3 regions of the Fructilactobacillus cliffordii genome follow, and region 1 is predicted to be linked to each of the others. Evidence: predicted binding sites of a transcription regulator. Region 1 holds the regulator's gene; each other region holds the start of a gene.
The links. Region 1 encodes Rex, which represses fermentation and respiration genes when NADH is low (regulators of the CRP and FNR family bind a similar motif). Its sites were predicted from a motif close to TTGTGAANTANTTCACAA; they were not measured.

Region 1 (5,822 bases):
GTCAATCAGGAACGACTTACTATGCTTCGGTGCCCAACATTAATGGCTATCGGTACGTCCGGGTTGCAAATGGACAAAACGATAGTTATGGGCCTGCAATGGTATTTGGGGGTTCTACCGATGGTACCGGAGTTCAGGAAATGACCATCATTTATTCGGCAAACGTAAATCAAGGTCAGACTAGTTCTGCTACGAAAAAACAAGGTGATTCTGGCGCTACTACCTCGCAATCGACCAGGGCCAGTCAAACAAATTCAACCGCAACGGGTCAATCAGCTACTTCTCAGTCGGGACAAACTGCTGACGACCAAACAGACGCAACTGGAACCACTACGAAAGCTGACCAAAAGCAAACTACCAAAAAGAAGCAAAAAAAATCCGATCAGAAAAAGCAAGCAACGAAAAAAACGAATCAAGATCAAGCTAAAACTAAGACACATCACAGCAGCTTACCGTGGGTGATTGGGGGGATTGTTTTAGTGGCAATTGTGGTCGGAGCTGTAGTGTGGCACCGACGCTATGTGCCGAAACATTAAGTATGATGATTAATTTTAAAACGTCATCAAACTAAAAGGGGAGCGCAACCGCGTTCCTCTTTTAGTTTTAATCTTAAATTAAAGCTAACAAATAATTAATAGTTATTGTTTAAAAATATTTACTTGTTAAACTATAAAGAATGCTAAGCAACGTTGCTTAATCAGGAGGAATTTTAGATGGAAGAGCAAGCAAACCAACGCTGGTCGTGGCCAACTTACCTGCTATTTTTTGTTAGCAGTGTTTTATGTCCGAACGTTGTCTTTTACTTTACCAGCGCTAAGTTTTTTATAAGAAGAACCACCTTACTAGGTGTTAAGGACCTAGCTCATTTTACGGACCTGCAGTTTACGTTTTTCCAGCTGTTCTTGGTTTTATTTGTTTCCACCGTGGGATTCGGATTCACTTATTTAATTAATTGGCTGGTTTTAAAAATGCTTTCCCGGAATTTAGATGGCCAAGCCTTGTTTGTGGCAATGGGTTTTGCCATTTTGATTGCGGATGCCATTACCATATTAGTGACCGGATTATTTCACATCAATACGCCGACCCTCACAGCAGCTCTTAAAGTCCTAGTCCTCACGTTTTGTTACGCTAGTTTTACTAAGTATCAGGACAAACGGGGGGTTTGTATCTTAGGAGTTCTATCCCTATTGATTCATTTTGCCCTGCTATCATTAAAATAGTCATAAATAAAACTCCTCGTCAGCGTGATGCCGATGGGGAGTTTTTAAGCTTCGTTAAGTTCTTCGAGTGCCACACTCGCGGTTTCCCACTCATTTTCCACCCGTTGTTGTTCGGATTGGAGTTGATGGAGCTGTTCCTGGAGCTGTTGACTCCGCTCTGGATCCTGATAGTTTTCCGGTTGGGTCATATCAGTTTGAACCTGAGTTACTTGTTCCTCTAGCTGACCCAGTTGTTTTTCTAAGTCCTGTACGGATCGTTCTAATTTGCGGCGTTGGCGTTGCACGTCCTTTTGGCGTTGGAACTGTTGTTTCTTTTCTGAAATCGGTTCACTAGGTGCGGGAGCTGCTTCTGACTGTTCGTGGGCCGCAATTTCTGCTTCTTCTGCTTTTTTAGCCGTGTAGTAATCATAGTTCCCCATGTAGGTGGTGGAGCCATCCGCACTCAATTCCACGATGTGGGTCGCTAATTGATTGATAAAGTATCGGTCGTGAGAGACAAAGAGAATCGTACCCTGAAATTCCAACAGAGCCCCTTCCAAAACGTTGATACTGTCAACGTCGAGGTGATTAGTTGGTTCGTCCAGAATTAGGACGTTATCGTGTTGCATCGAAAGTTTGGTCAATAGCAACCGGGCTCGTTCCCCACCAGAAAGGTTGGCAACCTGTTTTTCGACCGCATTCCCACTAAAAAGAAAACTGCCTAAGATGGAGCGAATTTCTCGTTCTGGCGTGGTCGGATAGTCATCCCAAAGTTCATGAAGCACGTCTTTTTCAGGATGCAGGCGGGCCTGTTGTTGGTCGTAGTACCCGATTTGGACGCCAGTGCCAAAGTTGATGGTTCCCCGCAGTGGGGGGATTTCACCTACGATTGTTTTTAACAACGTCGACTTACCGACTCCATTGGGGCCAAAGATGGCGAACCGTTGACCGCGTTTTAGGTGGAGGTCGATGGGGTAACTAAGCTCCTTTTGGTAGCCGATACCCAGCTTTTCTACGTCGAGTACGACTTCACCACTTTTACGATCCGGATGAAATTGGAAGCGAGCGGTTGCATGTTGGGGATGCGGTTTTTCAACCCGTTCGATTTTTGCCAATTGCTTTTGGCGGGACTGAGCTCGTTTGGTGGTCGAAGCGCGGACCATGTTTTTTTGGATGAACTCTTCGTCCTTTTTGATTTGATGCTGTTGTTTTTCGTATTTCTTGGCAGCAATCGATAACTGGTGCTGTTTTTCCTTTACAAAAAAGCTGTAGTTTCCTGAATAGTGGGTCAACCGGCCGTTTTCGAGGTCGTAAATTTCATTAACCACTTGATCCAAGAAGTACCGATCATGGGAAACCACCAACAGGGCGCCACTATAAGACTTTAGAAAGTTTTCAAGCCAGGCCGTGGTCCCCATGTCAATGTGGTTGGTCGGTTCGTCGAGAATCAGAAGGTCTGGTTTTTCTAATAGCAGTTTTGCCAGGGCCACCCGAGTTTGTTGACCACCGGAAAGTTCATTAATCGGTCGGTTTTGGTCAGCAGTTGAAAACCCAAAAGCACTCATGACGGTTCGAATTTCAGCATGATAGCCATAGCCATTGTCGCGCTTGAAATCTGCTTGTAATTGATCGTAGGTTTTGGAAATGGCCGCTAGTTTCTCAGGATCAGCAATAACCGCTGGTTGACTCATTTCGGTTTCTAATTCGTGAATTCGAGTTTCCATTTTAATTAAACGTGCAAAGGGGAGTTCTAATTCGGCCTCAATGGTCCGGTCAGAATGTAACCCCGTGTTTTGGGGGAGGTATCCAATTGACAGCCCTTGTTTAATCGTTACGCGGCCATCGCTAGCGGTTTTAGGATCAACCAGTAGCTTTAATAAGGTTGATTTTCCTGCCCCATTTTGACCTACGAGTCCGATATGGCTGTGATCATTGATGGTTAAATTGAGGTCGTCAAAAATGGGCGTCCCGTTAAAGCGTTTAGTCAGTTGTTGTGCCTGTAAAATAATCATTGTGCTTCCTCCTGCCGTAATCTTATCATATTTTGTGGTTTGCTAATTAAAACCGAGATGAAATCATTCACAAACCCAGTGGAATTAACTAAGCGGGTTGAATTTGAAAAAGAAGCATCTTTTTTAGTTGAACAGTCCAATCAAATCGGGAATCATTGCCGGCTTAACGAAAAAATTCACAAGCGCATAGTTTGTGGTAAAATGAGATTAAGAGTAGAACGACTAATTTGAAGGAGGCCATCAGCAAATGGCAGAAGTGAAAATTCCCCGTGCAACCGCAAAACGGCTACCACTTTATTATCGTTATTTAAATATTTTACACGATGGAGGAAAGACGCGGGTTTCATCGACGGAACTGGCCGATGCCATTCACGTGGATTCGGCGACGATTCGGCGCGATTTTTCGTACTTTGGAGCCTTGGGAAAACGGGGTTATGGGTACGACGTTACGAACCTCTTGGAATTCTTCAAAAACATCCTGCACCAGGACCGTTTAACCAACGTAGCGTTAGTTGGAGTCGGAAACCTCGGGCACGCGCTATTAAACTTTAACTTTCACCAGGATAGTAACATCCGGATTTCTGCCGCCTTTGACGTAAATCCCAAAAACGTTAACACGATTCAGGGGGGCGTTCCGATTTATCCCATGGACCAGATGATTAAACAACTCCGGGACCAACAGATTAGTGTGGTTATTTTAACTGTGCCAACCAACGTGGCTCAAGATGTGGCAGATCAGGTCTCAGAAGCAGGCGTGAAGGGCATCTTGAACTTTACCTCCCGCCGTTTAAACGTTCCAGATGGGATTCGGGTGCACAACGTGGATCTTACCAATGAGCTCCAAACTTTAATTTATTTCATTGATCATTACGATCATGGCAGCGATGACTAAGGGTTCCGGAAATAGGAACTCTTTTTTTGAACTAAATTCTTGCATTTAAATTCGAAGGAGCTTATATTAAATAATGTAATTAGCACTTGATGAGTCTGAGTGCTAAAACGTTACTTTATTGGAGGGATTAATGATGTTACAACCAATTGGAGATCGTGTCATTATTGAAATTCAAGACCAACCGGAAGAAACGGTTGGCGGCATTGTATTAGCTGAAAACGCTAAGGAAAAACCAACCCAAGGAAAAGTAGTTGCGGTTGGAACCGGCCGAGTGCTTGATAACGGTGAAAAAGTTGCTCCCGTAGTTAGCGAAGGTGACGTTGTAATGTTTGATAAATACGCCGGAACTAAAGTTAACGATGGAGATCAAGAATATCTTGTGATGCACGAAAGCGACCTCCTCGCAATCGTTAAATAATTTAACAATTAGGCTGAAATAGCAAGTTCAAATTAATTAAACATGAGGTGAATGAAAATGGCTAAAGAATTAAAGTTTTCTGATGACGCACGGAGCGCCATGCTAAATGGTGTCGACAAGTTAGCTGACACAGTTAAAACAACGATGGGACCAAAAGGTCGGAACGTGGTCTTGGAAGAAACTGCTGGCGACCCCACGATTACTAACGATGGGGTTACGATTGCTAAGGCAATTAGCTTACCTGATCACTTTGAAAACATGGGAGCTAAGTTAGTTTCTGAAGTAGCATCCAAGACGAACGATGTTGCTGGTGACGGAACTACGACGGCCACGGTTTTAACCCAAGCCATCGTTAAAGAAGGAATGAAAAACGTGACGGCTGGTGCTAATCCAGTGGGGGTTCGTCGCGGAATTGAAAAGGCCACGAAAGCGGCTGTTGATAGCTTACACAAGATGAGCCACAAGGTGGAAAACAAAGATGATATTGCCCAAATCGCTTCGATTTCTTCTGCTAGCGAACAAGTGGGTAGTTTGATTGCCGACGCCATGGAAAAAGTTGGAAACGATGGGGTAATTACCATCGAAGACTCCAAGGGAGTAGAAACTAGCTTGGACGTGGTTGAAGGAATGGAATTTGATCGTGGCTACATGTCCCAATACATGGTCACTGATCAAGAAAAGATGGAAGCTGATTTAGACAATCCTTACATCTTAATCACCGACAAGAAGATTAACAACATGCAAGACATCATGCCGTTGCTGCAATCAGTTGTGGAACAAGGTCGTTCGTTATTGATGATTGCCGATGACATTGGTGGCGAAGTGCTCCCAACCTTGGTTCTGAACAAGATGCGGGGAACCTTCAACGTGGTTGCTGTTAAAGCTCCTGGCTTTGGTGACCGCCGGAAAGCTCAATTACAGGACATTGCAACCTTAACTGGTGCGACTGTCATTAGTGATGACCTCGGCTTAGAATTGAAGGACACCACGGTTGATCAATTGGGACAATCCAATAAAGTAAACGTTACGAAAGATTCGACGACCATCGTGGAAGGTAAGGGTGACAAGGATGCCATTGCCCAACGCGTTGCCGAAATTAAGGGTCAAATTGCTGCTACCAACTCTGATTTTGATAGAGATAAGTTGCAAGAACGTTTGGCTAAATTAGCTGGTGGAGTGGCTGTTATCAAAGTCGGTGCTGCTACGGAAACCGAATTGAAAGAACGCAAGTACCGGATTGAAGATGCCTTGAACGCTACCCGAGCTGCCGTAGAAGAAGGATTTGTTCCTGGTGGTGGAAC
Region 2 (5,822 bases), 440 kb from region 1:
TCTCACGCTGAATTTGCTGAGCCACTGTTTTCACTGTATTGCCAAATAACCGCCACGAGTGGGTCATGTCTAACAACGACTCATCAATCGAATATGGTAGCAGGTCTGCTTCAGCTGCAAATTCAGTAAAAATCTGATTAATCTCTAGGTTCTTTTTGATGTAAAGATTCATGCGTGGTGGAACCAGAATGAGATGTTCATCGTGTGGCAACTCATACTGACGGTTGACGTTGTGAAGCCCGAACAACTGCTTTGCACGGGGGGAAGCAGCCAAAATTAGTCCCCCGTTAGTGTTGGCAGTTTCTGACATGACGCATAAAACAGCTGTCAACGGATTTAATCCTCGGGCTACACTTTCACAGCTAGCGTAAAAAGACTTATTATCAATGAAAAAATAAACCCCATGAGGTTCTGCATCGTAGTTCATTACTCCATCTCCCGAACATTTGTTCGGTACTATTATATCTCACCTCAAAGTTCGTGTAAATGTCCATTTGTCCTCTGATATAATAAAATGAAACTAACTATTTTAAAATGGAGGACCATCATGTTTAGAGCATATCGTAATTTCTGGCATAATATCTTTAACTTTTCGGGAACCGCTTCGCTAGTTGAATTCTGGATTCCCCTCATTTTTAACTACATCTTAGCGCTGCTAGCTGCTTGGTTATTGGGTGTTCTAGCGGGCACCGTATCCGCCCAAATGGTTTCCGTTATTTACGGAATCATGTTTCTCTTAGCATGGATTGGAAGCATTTCTGTAACCTTCCGCCGGCTCCACGACTCCAACCATTCAGGTTGGTGGTTCTGGATTCAAATAATCCCGGCTATCGGAACCCTGTGGCTCTTGATTCTCCTAATTCTTCCAACTAGAAGAGCTAGTCGCTGGCGTTAACTAAAAAAATGGCTGAACCTGTTTAAATTCAGGTTCAGCCATTTTTATTAATTAAAGACCATTCCACCGTCAATCAAGAGTGATTGTCCGGTCATGTAATTTGAATCTGGTCCAGCCAGATAAGAAACACACCCAGCAACGTCTTCAGGTTGCGAAAGCCGTTTTAATGCGATGTCCTTAGCAAACTGTTCCATTCCCCATTCAAACGGTTTTCCTGCTTTATCAGCCACTTGTTGGGCAATGTCGTTCATCATTGGTGTTACCACGATTCCGGGACAGAAGGCGTTGACCGTAATCCCATCGTCTGCCAATTCCTTCGCCGTGGTTTCGGTAATCCCTCGAATGGCAAACTTGGTAGATCCATAAACCGTTAAGTTGGGATTTCCAGTCATTCCGGCTTGCGAGGAAGCGTTGATGATTTTACCAGCATGACCTAAATTCTTAAACATCGTGGCAGCTGCTTGAATGCCCCAAATTGTTCCACCAACGTTAATTCGTTCGGCTTCTTCCAGAACTTCTGGAGTTACCTCAAAAATTGGGGTTGTCGGTGCCACTCCAGCATTATTAACCATTACGTTGAAATCACCAAAGTGGTCGTAAGTCTTTTGCACGGCGGCAAAAACATCATCGCGTTTTGCAACATCGGCCTGAATCGCAATTGCATCGCCGTGGTCATTTTGGATTTCCTTAGCGACTGCTTCGACTTTGTCCAGGGTTCGACCCACTAAGGCCACCGCAAAACCATCGTGGTGTAAACGTTTCGCGATTGCTTCTCCAATTCCTTGTCCTGCTCCTGTAATTAAAGCAACTTTTTTCATGTCCTACTCCAATTTCTAAACTAAAAATTTAACTAACTTAACGGATTAATTATACTACCAATTGTTAATAAATGCACAATAGAAATAGTCATTCATTAAAACCGAGTTAGTTCTAACTTTAATCAGAAATATCCTAAATTCTGGAATAACTTAATATCCAAATAAAATCACCATAAGTAATGATAACAAAAGCAAGATTAAACCAAGGATAACTACTGCCATCGAATGTTGAGCACCTAACTGCGGAATTAGTGGTTGTTTAGCTTGGTGCTGTGAAACCACCTGCCTATCTGATCCTCGTGTGTATGGAATGTTAATCAGATTTCCAGCCACTGGAATCGTTACCGTAAACGACGTTTTCGGTTTATTGTATCCAGGAATATCTGGTAACGTGTTCGGATCAATCGTGATTTGATCCCCGGGCTTTCCGGGATACTTAGGAAAATCAATTCCCGTATGCGGAATGACCTTCCCGTTTGGGTCCACCGGTTGACTCGTCGTTTCTGGTTCCGGAAGTGGCGTATATGGAATATTAATTGGCGTCCCGTCCGCCGGAATTGTTACCGTAAACGGCGTTTTCGGTTTTTCATAACCGGGTAGATCAGGCAACGTATTCGGATCAATTGTAATTTGATCCCCGGGCTTTCCGGGATACTTAGGAAAATCAATTCCCGTATGCGGAATGACCTTCCCGTTCTGATCCACCGGCTGACTCGGCGTTTCTGGTTCTGGAAGTGGCGTATATGGAATATCAATTGGCGTCCCATCCGCTGGAATCGTCACCGTAAACGGTTCTTTAGGCTTATTGTATCCGGGTAGATCAGGCAACGTATTCGGATCAATCGTGATTTGATCCCCGGGCTTTCCGGGATACTTAGGAAAATCAATTCCCGTATGCGGAATAACTTTCCCGTTTGGGTCCACCGGCTGACTCGGCGTTTCTGGTTCTGGAAGCGGCGTATATGGAATATCAATTGGCGTCCCATCCGCCGGAATCGTTACCGTAAACGGCGTTTTCGGTTTTTCATAACCGGGTAGATCAGGCAACGTATTCGGATCAATCGTGATTTGATCTCCAGGTTTTCCGGGATACTTAGGAAAATCAATTCCCGTATGCGGAATGACCTTCCCGTTTGGGTCCACCGGTTGACTCGTCGTTTCTGGTTCCGGAAGTGGCGTATATGGAATATTAATTGGCGTCCCGTCCGCCGGAATTGTTACCGTAAACGGCGTTTTCGGTTTTTCATAACCGGGTAGATCAGGCAACGTATTCGGATCAATTGTAATTTGATCCCCGGGCTTTCCGGGATACTTAGGAAAATCAATTCCCGTATGCGGAATGACGTTCCCGTTCTGATCTACCGGTTGACTCGGCGTTTCTGGTTCCGGAAGCGGCGTATACGGAATGTTGATTGGCGTCCCGTCCGCTGGAATTGTTACCGTAAAAGGCGTTTTCGGTTTTTCATAACCGGGTAAATCAGGCAACGTATTCGGATCAATTGTAATTTGATCCCCGGGCTTTCCGGGATACTTAGGAAAATCAATTCCCGTATGCGGAATGACCTTCCCGTTCTGATCCACCGGCTGACTCGGTGTTTCTGGTTCCGGAAGCGGCGTATATGGAATATCAATCGGCGTCCCGTCCGCCGGAATTGTCACCGTAAACGGTTCTTGGGGTTTATTGTATCCAGGTAAATCAGGCAACGTATTCGGATCAATCGTGATTTGATCCCCGGGTTTTCCAGGATAATTAGGAAAATCAATTCCCGTATGCGGAATGACGTTCCCGTTCTGATCCACCGGCTGACTCGGCGTTTCTGGTTCCGGAATCGGCGTATATGGAATATCAATTGGCGTCCCGTCCGCCGGAATCGTCACCGTAAACGGTTCTTTAGGTTTATTGTATCCAGGAATATCTGGCAACGTGTTTGGATCAATTGTAATTTGATCTCCTTCATTTCCATTAACTGGCGGAAAATCAAATTTATTTTCACTTGGTGGAATTACCTCACCATTATTAGCATTCACCGGCTGCATTGGTGTTTTAGAATAAACACTAAATTCTACTCCATCAATGTAATTACCATACGAAGGTTCTTTACTGGTCACACTCTTAAATCCGAAGTAAGTTTCTGTCTGCCCATCGGGGACCTCATAATAACCATCATAGCGTGTCCACGTTCGATTCGGACTGGAAACCCGTCTAACGGCGCTGTGATTGGTTAACGTTCCAATGTTAATATCCATCGTATCAGTTTGATCCCTACCAGCATGGTAAAGACTCCAATGCATGATTGTCCCTGGAATAGATTTAACCACTTGATATAATTCCCCAGGTTCATTGGCATTAATCTCTGCCCATTGATTTCCAACGGCCGGCCTGAAATTATGGTACTTACCACCATTTCCATTCATCATTTCAATGTTATGGTCACCAGCAGTAGTTGACCACCCTGGAACATTATTTTCGGAGGTAATATTAATACTGTTAGCAGGTAAAACCGGCTCCTCAAAAGAACCATTCACAATATGATCAGCCAGTTGATCCTGAGCAGTCACATTACTAACGGTCGCTGATGACACTGGAGCTGCATCCACAATTTGGGGATAAGCAACTAACATTTGGGTAACTACAAATCCACTAAAAATTATTTTCCATTTACACTTCATAAGTCAAGACTCCAATAACTAAACTTATTTAAGAACAGGTTTCTAACCTAAGTATACCACAATGAGAATTATCATTATCTTACGTTTTTACTGTTATAGGGTTTAATTAAAGATGTTTCACTGTTGAAGTAAATTTTCCTAACTAAAAATCCGCAACTGCTATTTCAGTTGCGGATTTTTCATCAATCACCGTTTTGTTCCGTATCGGATTGCAGAACGGTCATGAATGCTTCCTGGGGAATATCCACCTTTCCCACGGCCTTCATCCGTTTCTTCCCTCGTTTCTGCTTCTCCAGCAACTTTGCTCTCCGATCTGGATCCCCAGTGTGAATCCGAGAAGTAACGTCCTTTCGGTACGCCTTAATGTTGGTCCGAGCAATAATCTTGGAACCGATGGCCGCCTGGACCGGAATTTCAAAGTTTTGCCGCGGAATAATTTCCTTGAGTTTCCGGACAATGTCACGACTCCGTTCTTCCGCAAACTGACGGTGGGCAATGAAACTCAACGCGTCCACTTGATCACCATTTAACAAGATATCCACTTTAACCAAGTCACTGGCGTGATAACCGTCCACTTCGTAATCTAGTGAAGCATACCCTTTGGTACTAGACTTAAGCTTGTCAAAGAAGTTGAAAATGATTTCTGACAGTGGCATTTGGTAAATCACATTCACCCGGGCGTCATCCAAATATTCCATCGTCACAAATTCTCCCCGCCGAGCTTGACAGAGTTTCATCACGGCACCCACGTAATCATTAGGAACCATGACTGTGGCTTTCACGTAGGGTTCCTCGATACTTTTAATGGTAGAAACGTCTGGCATTTCAGCTGGGTTTTCCACTTCTACCATGTCACCACCAGTTAAATTAACGTGGTAGGTTACCGACGGTGCCGTAGTAATTAAATCTAAATTAAACTCGCGTTCGAGTCGTTCCTGAACTACATCCATGTGCAATAAACCTAAGAACCCACACCGAAACCCAAAACCGAGGGCCTCAGAAACTTCTGGTTCAAATTCGAGCGAGGCATCATTCAACTTCAGTTTTTCTAGCGCTTCTCGCAGGTCCTCAAATTTTGCGTTATCAGTTGGATATAGCCCGGCGTAAACCATAGGAATCATTTCCCGATAACCCGGTAATGCCTTTTCTGCTGGATCATTAGCTAGCGTAATCGTATCTCCAACTCGAGTTTGGGTAATGTCTTTAATGCTAGCAGTTAGATAGCCAACATCCCCAGCCATCAGGAAGTCGCGGGGCAATGGGTTAGGGGAATTAACTCCCACTTCAGTCACTTCGTACTCACTTCCACTATTCATCAACCGGATCCGGTCGCCGGCTTTTACAACCCCCTCAAAGATCCGCACGCTGAGGACCACACCCCGATAATCATCATAAATAGAGTCAAAGACCAATCCCTTTAACGGAGCATCAATGGCCCC
Region 3 (5,822 bases), 170 kb from region 1:
CTTTTAAATCTTCATCAGTGTTGCCTTCTAAGCCGATGTAACGAGCAATTTCTGCATAGTCTTTATCAGCGCGGAAGGATTCGTACTTCGGCCACGTTGCAATCTTCTTTGGTTGTTTGAAGTTGTAACGAATAACGTGTGGCAAGGTAATTGCAATCGCAATTCCGTGGGTAATGCCGAATTGACCACCGAGTTTGTGGGCGATGGAGTGGGTAATTCCCAAGAAGGCGTTTGCAAAAGCCATCCCGGCAATCGTTGATGCGGTGTGCATCTTGTCTCGGGCTTCCATGTCACCGTTGTAAGAAGCAGTTAAGTTTTCAAAAATCATCTTAATCGCTTGCAATGACAACGGACGCGTGTAGTCAGAAGCCATGACCGAAACGTATGATTCAATGGCGTGGGTCAAAGCATCCAATCCAGAAGCAGCAATCGTGCTCTTTGGAACCGTCTTAACAAATTGTGGGTCAATGATGGCTACATCAGGAGTTAAGGCGTAATCAGCCAGTGGGTACTTGATGTGTAACTTAGCATCCGTAATAACCGAGAACGGTGTTACTTCGGAACCGGTTCCGGAAGTACTTGGGATGGCAACCATTTTTGACTTGCTTGGTTTTTCAAAGCGGTAAGCCCGTTTCCGAATGTCTAAGAATTTTTGCTTGGCACCAAAGAAGTCCGTTTCGGAGTTTTCGTAGATTAACCACATCATCTTAGCAGCATCTAGTGGTGATCCTCCCCCAAGGGCAATGATTGTATCCGGTTGGAAACCACGCATTTGCAGTACTCCAGCATCCACCGTTTCCGTCGTTGGTTCACCGTGAATGTCATCAAAGATGTAGTATTGGACATCGTCGTCACGAGCGTTTAATTCGTCGAGCACCTTGTCAACGTAATGGTATTTAACCATGGATGGACTCGTAACAATAAAGGCTTTGTGAATGTCCGGCATATCCTTGAGGTAACGCACGGAGTTCTTTTCGAAGTAAATTTTTGGTAGTTTAATCCATTGCATATTATTTCTTCTCTTTGCGATTGTTTTGATGTTCAACAGGTCGTAATCCGTTACGTTATGGGAAATTGAGTTTTGTCCCCATGATCCAGTTCCTAATGTTAAGGATGGGGTCATGTTGTTGTACAAGTTCCCAATTCCACCTAATCCAGATGGTGAGTTTACAATAATCCGAGAAGCTTTGACAGAAACCCCGAACTTCGTCGCTAATTCTTCGTTCCGAGTTTGAATGGCAGCCGTGTGTCCTAATCCACCGTAATCCAGCAGCTTGTTTACGATTTCAAAGGCTTCTTTGTGGCCTTTAGCTCGGTAAACGGAAATCACTGGTGATAATTTTTCCCCAGACATTGGGTACTTTGGTCCAATTCCTGTCATTTCCACGGCAAGCACTTGAGTGTCCTTTGGAACCTTGATGTTTGCCATGTCAGCAATTTGTTGGGCCGTTGCTCCAGCGATCGGACCCTTAACGCTTAAACGAGTGCTATCAAACATTGCGTCAGTTAATTGTTGTTGTTCGGCTTCTGGAACAAAGTAAACCCGGTTGCGTTCCAATTGTTCCTTCACATCATCGTAAATATCATCATCAATAACGGCACTGTTTTCAGTGGCACAAATCATTCCGTTATCAAAGGTCTTGGATAACACAATATCGTTCACGGCTTCTGGAATCTTAGCGGTCTTTTCGATATAAACCGGACCGTTACCAGGACCCACCCCTAAAGCGGGTTTCCCAGTGGAGTAAGCGGCTTTAACTAAACCAGGACCACCAGTTGCTAAGGTACATGCTACGCCAGGGTTCTTAATTAAAGCATTCGTAGCTTCCCGACTTGGTTCTTCAATCCATTGGATGCAGTCTTTAGGTGCACCAGCGGCCACAGCGGCATCCCGCATGATTTTAGCGGCTTCAATTGAAGACTTTAAAGCTTGGGGATGCAAACTAAAGATGATGGCATTCCGCGTCTTCATCGAAATGATGGACTTGAACAACGTAGTGGAAGTTGGGTTCGTTACTGGCGTAATTCCTGCAATGACACCCAGTGGCTCTGCCACTTTTACTAAATCTTCTTCCGAGTTTTCGTCAATCACACCAACCGTTTTGTCGTTGCGAATGTCGTGCCAGATTTCTTCAGTGGCAAATAAGTTCTTGATGGCCTTGTCTTCAGCGACTCCCCGTCCCGTTTCTTCGTAAGCCATTTTACCAAGACGTTGGTGCGCATCGACTCCGGCAATTACCATGGCGTGCGTAATTTCATCAACTTTAGCTTGGTCAAAACTACTCATTTCGTCTAAGGCAACGTGAGCCCGTTTCACCATCTTGTCGATGGTATTGTCAATTTGTTTGAGTTGTTTTTCTTCTTTTTTGTCAGACATGTTCTTTCCTCCGGTTACTTCCATGTTCTGCAGTACTTGCCCCTCCGATTGAGGAGCAAGGCGTTTTGCCGGTTGTTACAATAAATTAGGCAGTTGCGCCCGTAAAATCAAAGACTACCCGACCAACAATCTTGCCGGCCTTCATGTCGTCAATCACGTGGTTAATGTTTTCCAATTTGTCAGTTCTAACGATCGGTTCCACTTCACCAGCGGCCCCAAATTGGAAGGTTTCTCGTAAATCTTCTCGAGTTCCGACTAACGAACCAGCGACTTTGATTCCGTCTAAGACCGTCTTATCAATGTTTAAGGCCATATCACCCTTTGGCAAAGCCACGGCAACCAACGTTCCGTTCGGAGCCAAAGCGTTCACCGCGTTGGTAAAGGCAGCTGCACTAACGGCGGTTACGATCGAAGCATCGACTCCACCATCAGTGGCCTTAATGATTTGTTCCGTCGCGTCGTCATCGTGCCGATTAATTACCACATCGGCCCCGTTTTCCTTAGCGGCTTTCAACTTGTCAGGATCACCGTCGGTAACCACTACCCGGGCCCCAAAAACATGTTTTGCCAGTTGCACGGCTAAGTTACCTAAGCCACCGGCCCCGACGATTTCAACCCAGTCACCTGGTTTGGTGTCCCCTTCCTTCAAGGCCTTGTAAGTCGTTACTCCGGCACAAGTTAAGGAAGTGGCTTGGATTGGGTCCAATCCATCAGGAACTTTGACAGCGTACTTGGCATCTACGATACATTCTTCCGCCATCGCACCATCCACGCTGAATCCAGCGTTTTTAACGTTCCGACAGAGAGTTTCGTTACCGGTAACACAGTAACGACAAGTTCCGTCAGCAGAGTAGAACCAAGCGATTGACACTCGATCTCCCACTTTCAGGTTATCCACGTCTTTTCCGACTTGAATGACCTTTCCGACTCCTTCGTGACCAATAATTCGACCTGGAACTTCACCAAAGTCCCCGGCAGCAACGTGTAAATCAGTGTGACATAAACCACAGTATTCAATCTTAACTAATGCTTCATGATCTTCGATCGGACGTAATTGAACGTCTTTGACATCCACGTACCCATCAGAGTTCGGACGCACAACAGCTGCTTTCATGATTGTTTCCCCTTTCCAAACCTTTACTTTACGAATTCATTATATTGTTAAATTATTCACATGTCAACTAAAAAAACACTTATTTTTATTAAAAATAACTAAAGGTAGTTGGATAAATACCATAACAATCGCTTTATCATACCCAATCGGGTAAAACTTAATTTTGTGTGATAATTAACAAAATTAATAAAAAAAGTGGAACCCGCAAGCGCGAGTTCCACTCTAGTCGTAATTCTAATCGGGATAACAGGAATTGAACCTGCGACCTCATACTCCCGAAGCATGCGCTCTACCAAGCTGAGCTATATCCCGTTAGTATCATTACTTAACTATGATACCACAAATTCAGTTGATGGTTAAACCGCAAATTGATTAACATCCCCTTCACTGAAACGGATTGTAAAAACGACCGTGATTAACCTGGAACAATAAAATGGTAATCATCAGCAATAGAATTGCTAGTCCTACCACCAGTGCATCCGTTCCTCGAAAGAGTTGCGCAGTGTACCACGTCCGTTTTTTCTTGCTACCAAAACGACGTAGTTGCATCGCTGTACTGATTCGGTCGATATTTTCAAAACTGGATAAAATCAACGGAATAATGATATTAATAATTCCGTGTAAGCGCGTGGTCAGTTTCCCTTTAGCAGAAAGTTCACTCCCCCGTGCTTGTTGGGCATCCTTGATGTCTCCAAATTCGCGTTGGACGTCCGGGATGTAACGCAGTGTTAGCGCCACGGCGTAGCTAATTTTGTAGCTAATTCCCAACCGATTCAGACTGGATGCAAACAAACTCGGATTGGTTGTCATGATGAACACCAACGCGAGCGGAACCGTGCAGACGTACTTTAAGGTCACGTTTAACAGGTAAAATAGTTCCTGCGTCGTTACCGTAAAATAACCGGCCGAAATGAGCACCGTTTTTGCACCATAAAGATGCACTCCGTATTGCGGTGAAAAGACAAAGACCAGAATCACGTTCAAAATCGAGAAAAAGGCAATAAACTTCACCACAAACGCCACCTGACGCCACTTTAAGTGAGACCACTTGAAAACTAGAAGTGACAAAATAGCCACTAAAACCAAAAAGCGCGTATCAAAGGTCGTCATGCAGGCCACCGATACAATCAGGAAAAAAAGAAGCTTTGCGGCCGCATTAATGCGGTAGATAAACGTGGTACCGGGATGATACCCTAACGTATTGGCCTCATTCATGCTGTTTCCCCCTCTCCTTTAATGCCATCATCAAATTCGCTTCGGTAGTGCCTGCTTGCTTCGCTAACGTAGCCAAACTGGTAGAACAAAGGTGTGCAGCGTTCATCAACTTGGAATTCCGTAATAACTGGTTAGGTGTGACGTCAGCCGCTAATTTCCCATCGTTCACCACTAACACCCGGTTACTATACTGGGCCATCAGTTCTAAATCATGCGTAATTAACATGATGGTAATTTCTTGTTGGTGTAATTGTTCCAAAAAGGTCATAATTTCCGTGTAGGTTTGCCAATCCTGTCCGGCCGTGGGTTCATCCAAAATTAAGAGCTGCGGATGTAACACCAAAATCGCGGCAATCGTCACCCGTTTTCGTTGTCCAAAACTCAACGCACTGAGCGGCCAGTTCCGGAATGGATAGAGTCCACAAATTTTTAAAACATCGTTCACTTGAGTTTCAATGTGCTCCGCTTGCCGTAACCGTAGTCCCAGAGCCACTTCCGCAAAAACCGTTTTTTGTGACAACATTTGGTTCGGGTCCTGCATTACGTACCCAATGTGGTCCGCAATTTCCTTAATGGACGCAGTTGCCAATGATTCGCCCTGCCACGTAATCGTCCCGGTCCCGCGCAAAAAACCACAGATTAACTTCATCAAAGTCGATTTCCCAGCTCCGTTTTGTCCGACCACGCTGATAAAATCCCCTTGGTGAATGGTACAATCAACTCCAGCCAGGGTCGCGTGATCCTGATTGGGATACTGAAACCCAACGTTTTGTAGTTCCAGCAATGCGGAACCCTGAGGCTCTGGACGCGCTTGTTGAACTGATTCTTCACTCCACCGATGAATTTGCTCTAGTTCCGCCGGCATTAATTCTAATTGCTGAACGTGATCTAAATACGGTTGCCGTTGCACGTCAATTCCCGCAGCCTTTAACACCCGCACGTAAAGTGGCGGTTCGATGCCATTTTCTTCTAAGCGTTCTGTTTTTAGCAATATATCCAGATCAGAATCGCTAACTACCCGGCCTTCGCTGAGTACGATGGCATGATCAAAAGCGACAGAGGAAACTAAATCTAAGCGGTGTTCAATCATCACGAGAGTAAACCCGAGTTCTGCTT

Region 2: M3M38_RS00410 ((S)-acetoin forming diacetyl reductase) is a predicted target of Rex. The motif match lies at 1,775-1,792, and genes of this name have one in related genera.
Region 3: adhP (alcohol dehydrogenase AdhP) is a predicted target of Rex. The motif match lies at 3,536-3,553, and genes of this name have one in related genera.

Annotation. Positions count from the first base shown of each region.
Region 1 covers NZ_CP097117.1:512,137-517,958, reverse strand. Annotated here, with positions in the region: gene M3M38_RS02620 (MucBP domain-containing protein) at 1-536, shown strand, start outside; gene M3M38_RS02615 (RNA-binding protein) at 714-1,220, shown strand; gene M3M38_RS02610 (ABC-F family ATP-binding cassette domain-containing protein) at 1,265-3,211, opposite strand; gene M3M38_RS02605 (redox-sensing transcriptional repressor Rex) at 3,459-4,103, shown strand; gene groES (co-chaperone GroES) at 4,237-4,521, shown strand; gene groL (chaperonin GroEL) at 4,579-5,822, shown strand, end outside.
Region 2 covers NZ_CP097117.1:77,087-82,908, reverse strand. Annotated here, with positions in the region: gene M3M38_RS00420 (Y-family DNA polymerase) at 1-427, opposite strand, end outside; gene M3M38_RS00415 (DUF805 domain-containing protein) at 548-895, shown strand; gene M3M38_RS00410 ((S)-acetoin forming diacetyl reductase) at 943-1,713, opposite strand; gene M3M38_RS00405 (DUF5978 domain-containing protein) at 1,864-4,383, opposite strand; gene lepA (translation elongation factor 4) at 4,566-5,822, opposite strand, start outside.
Region 3 covers NZ_CP097117.1:679,445-685,266, forward strand. Annotated here, with positions in the region: gene adhE (bifunctional acetaldehyde-CoA/alcohol dehydrogenase) at 1-2,377, opposite strand, end outside; gene adhP (alcohol dehydrogenase AdhP) at 2,463-3,491, opposite strand; tRNA gene M3M38_RS03470 (tRNA-Pro) at 3,730-3,803, opposite strand; gene M3M38_RS03475 (energy-coupling factor transporter transmembrane component T family protein) at 3,876-4,706, opposite strand; gene M3M38_RS03480 (ABC transporter ATP-binding protein) at 4,699-5,822, opposite strand, start outside.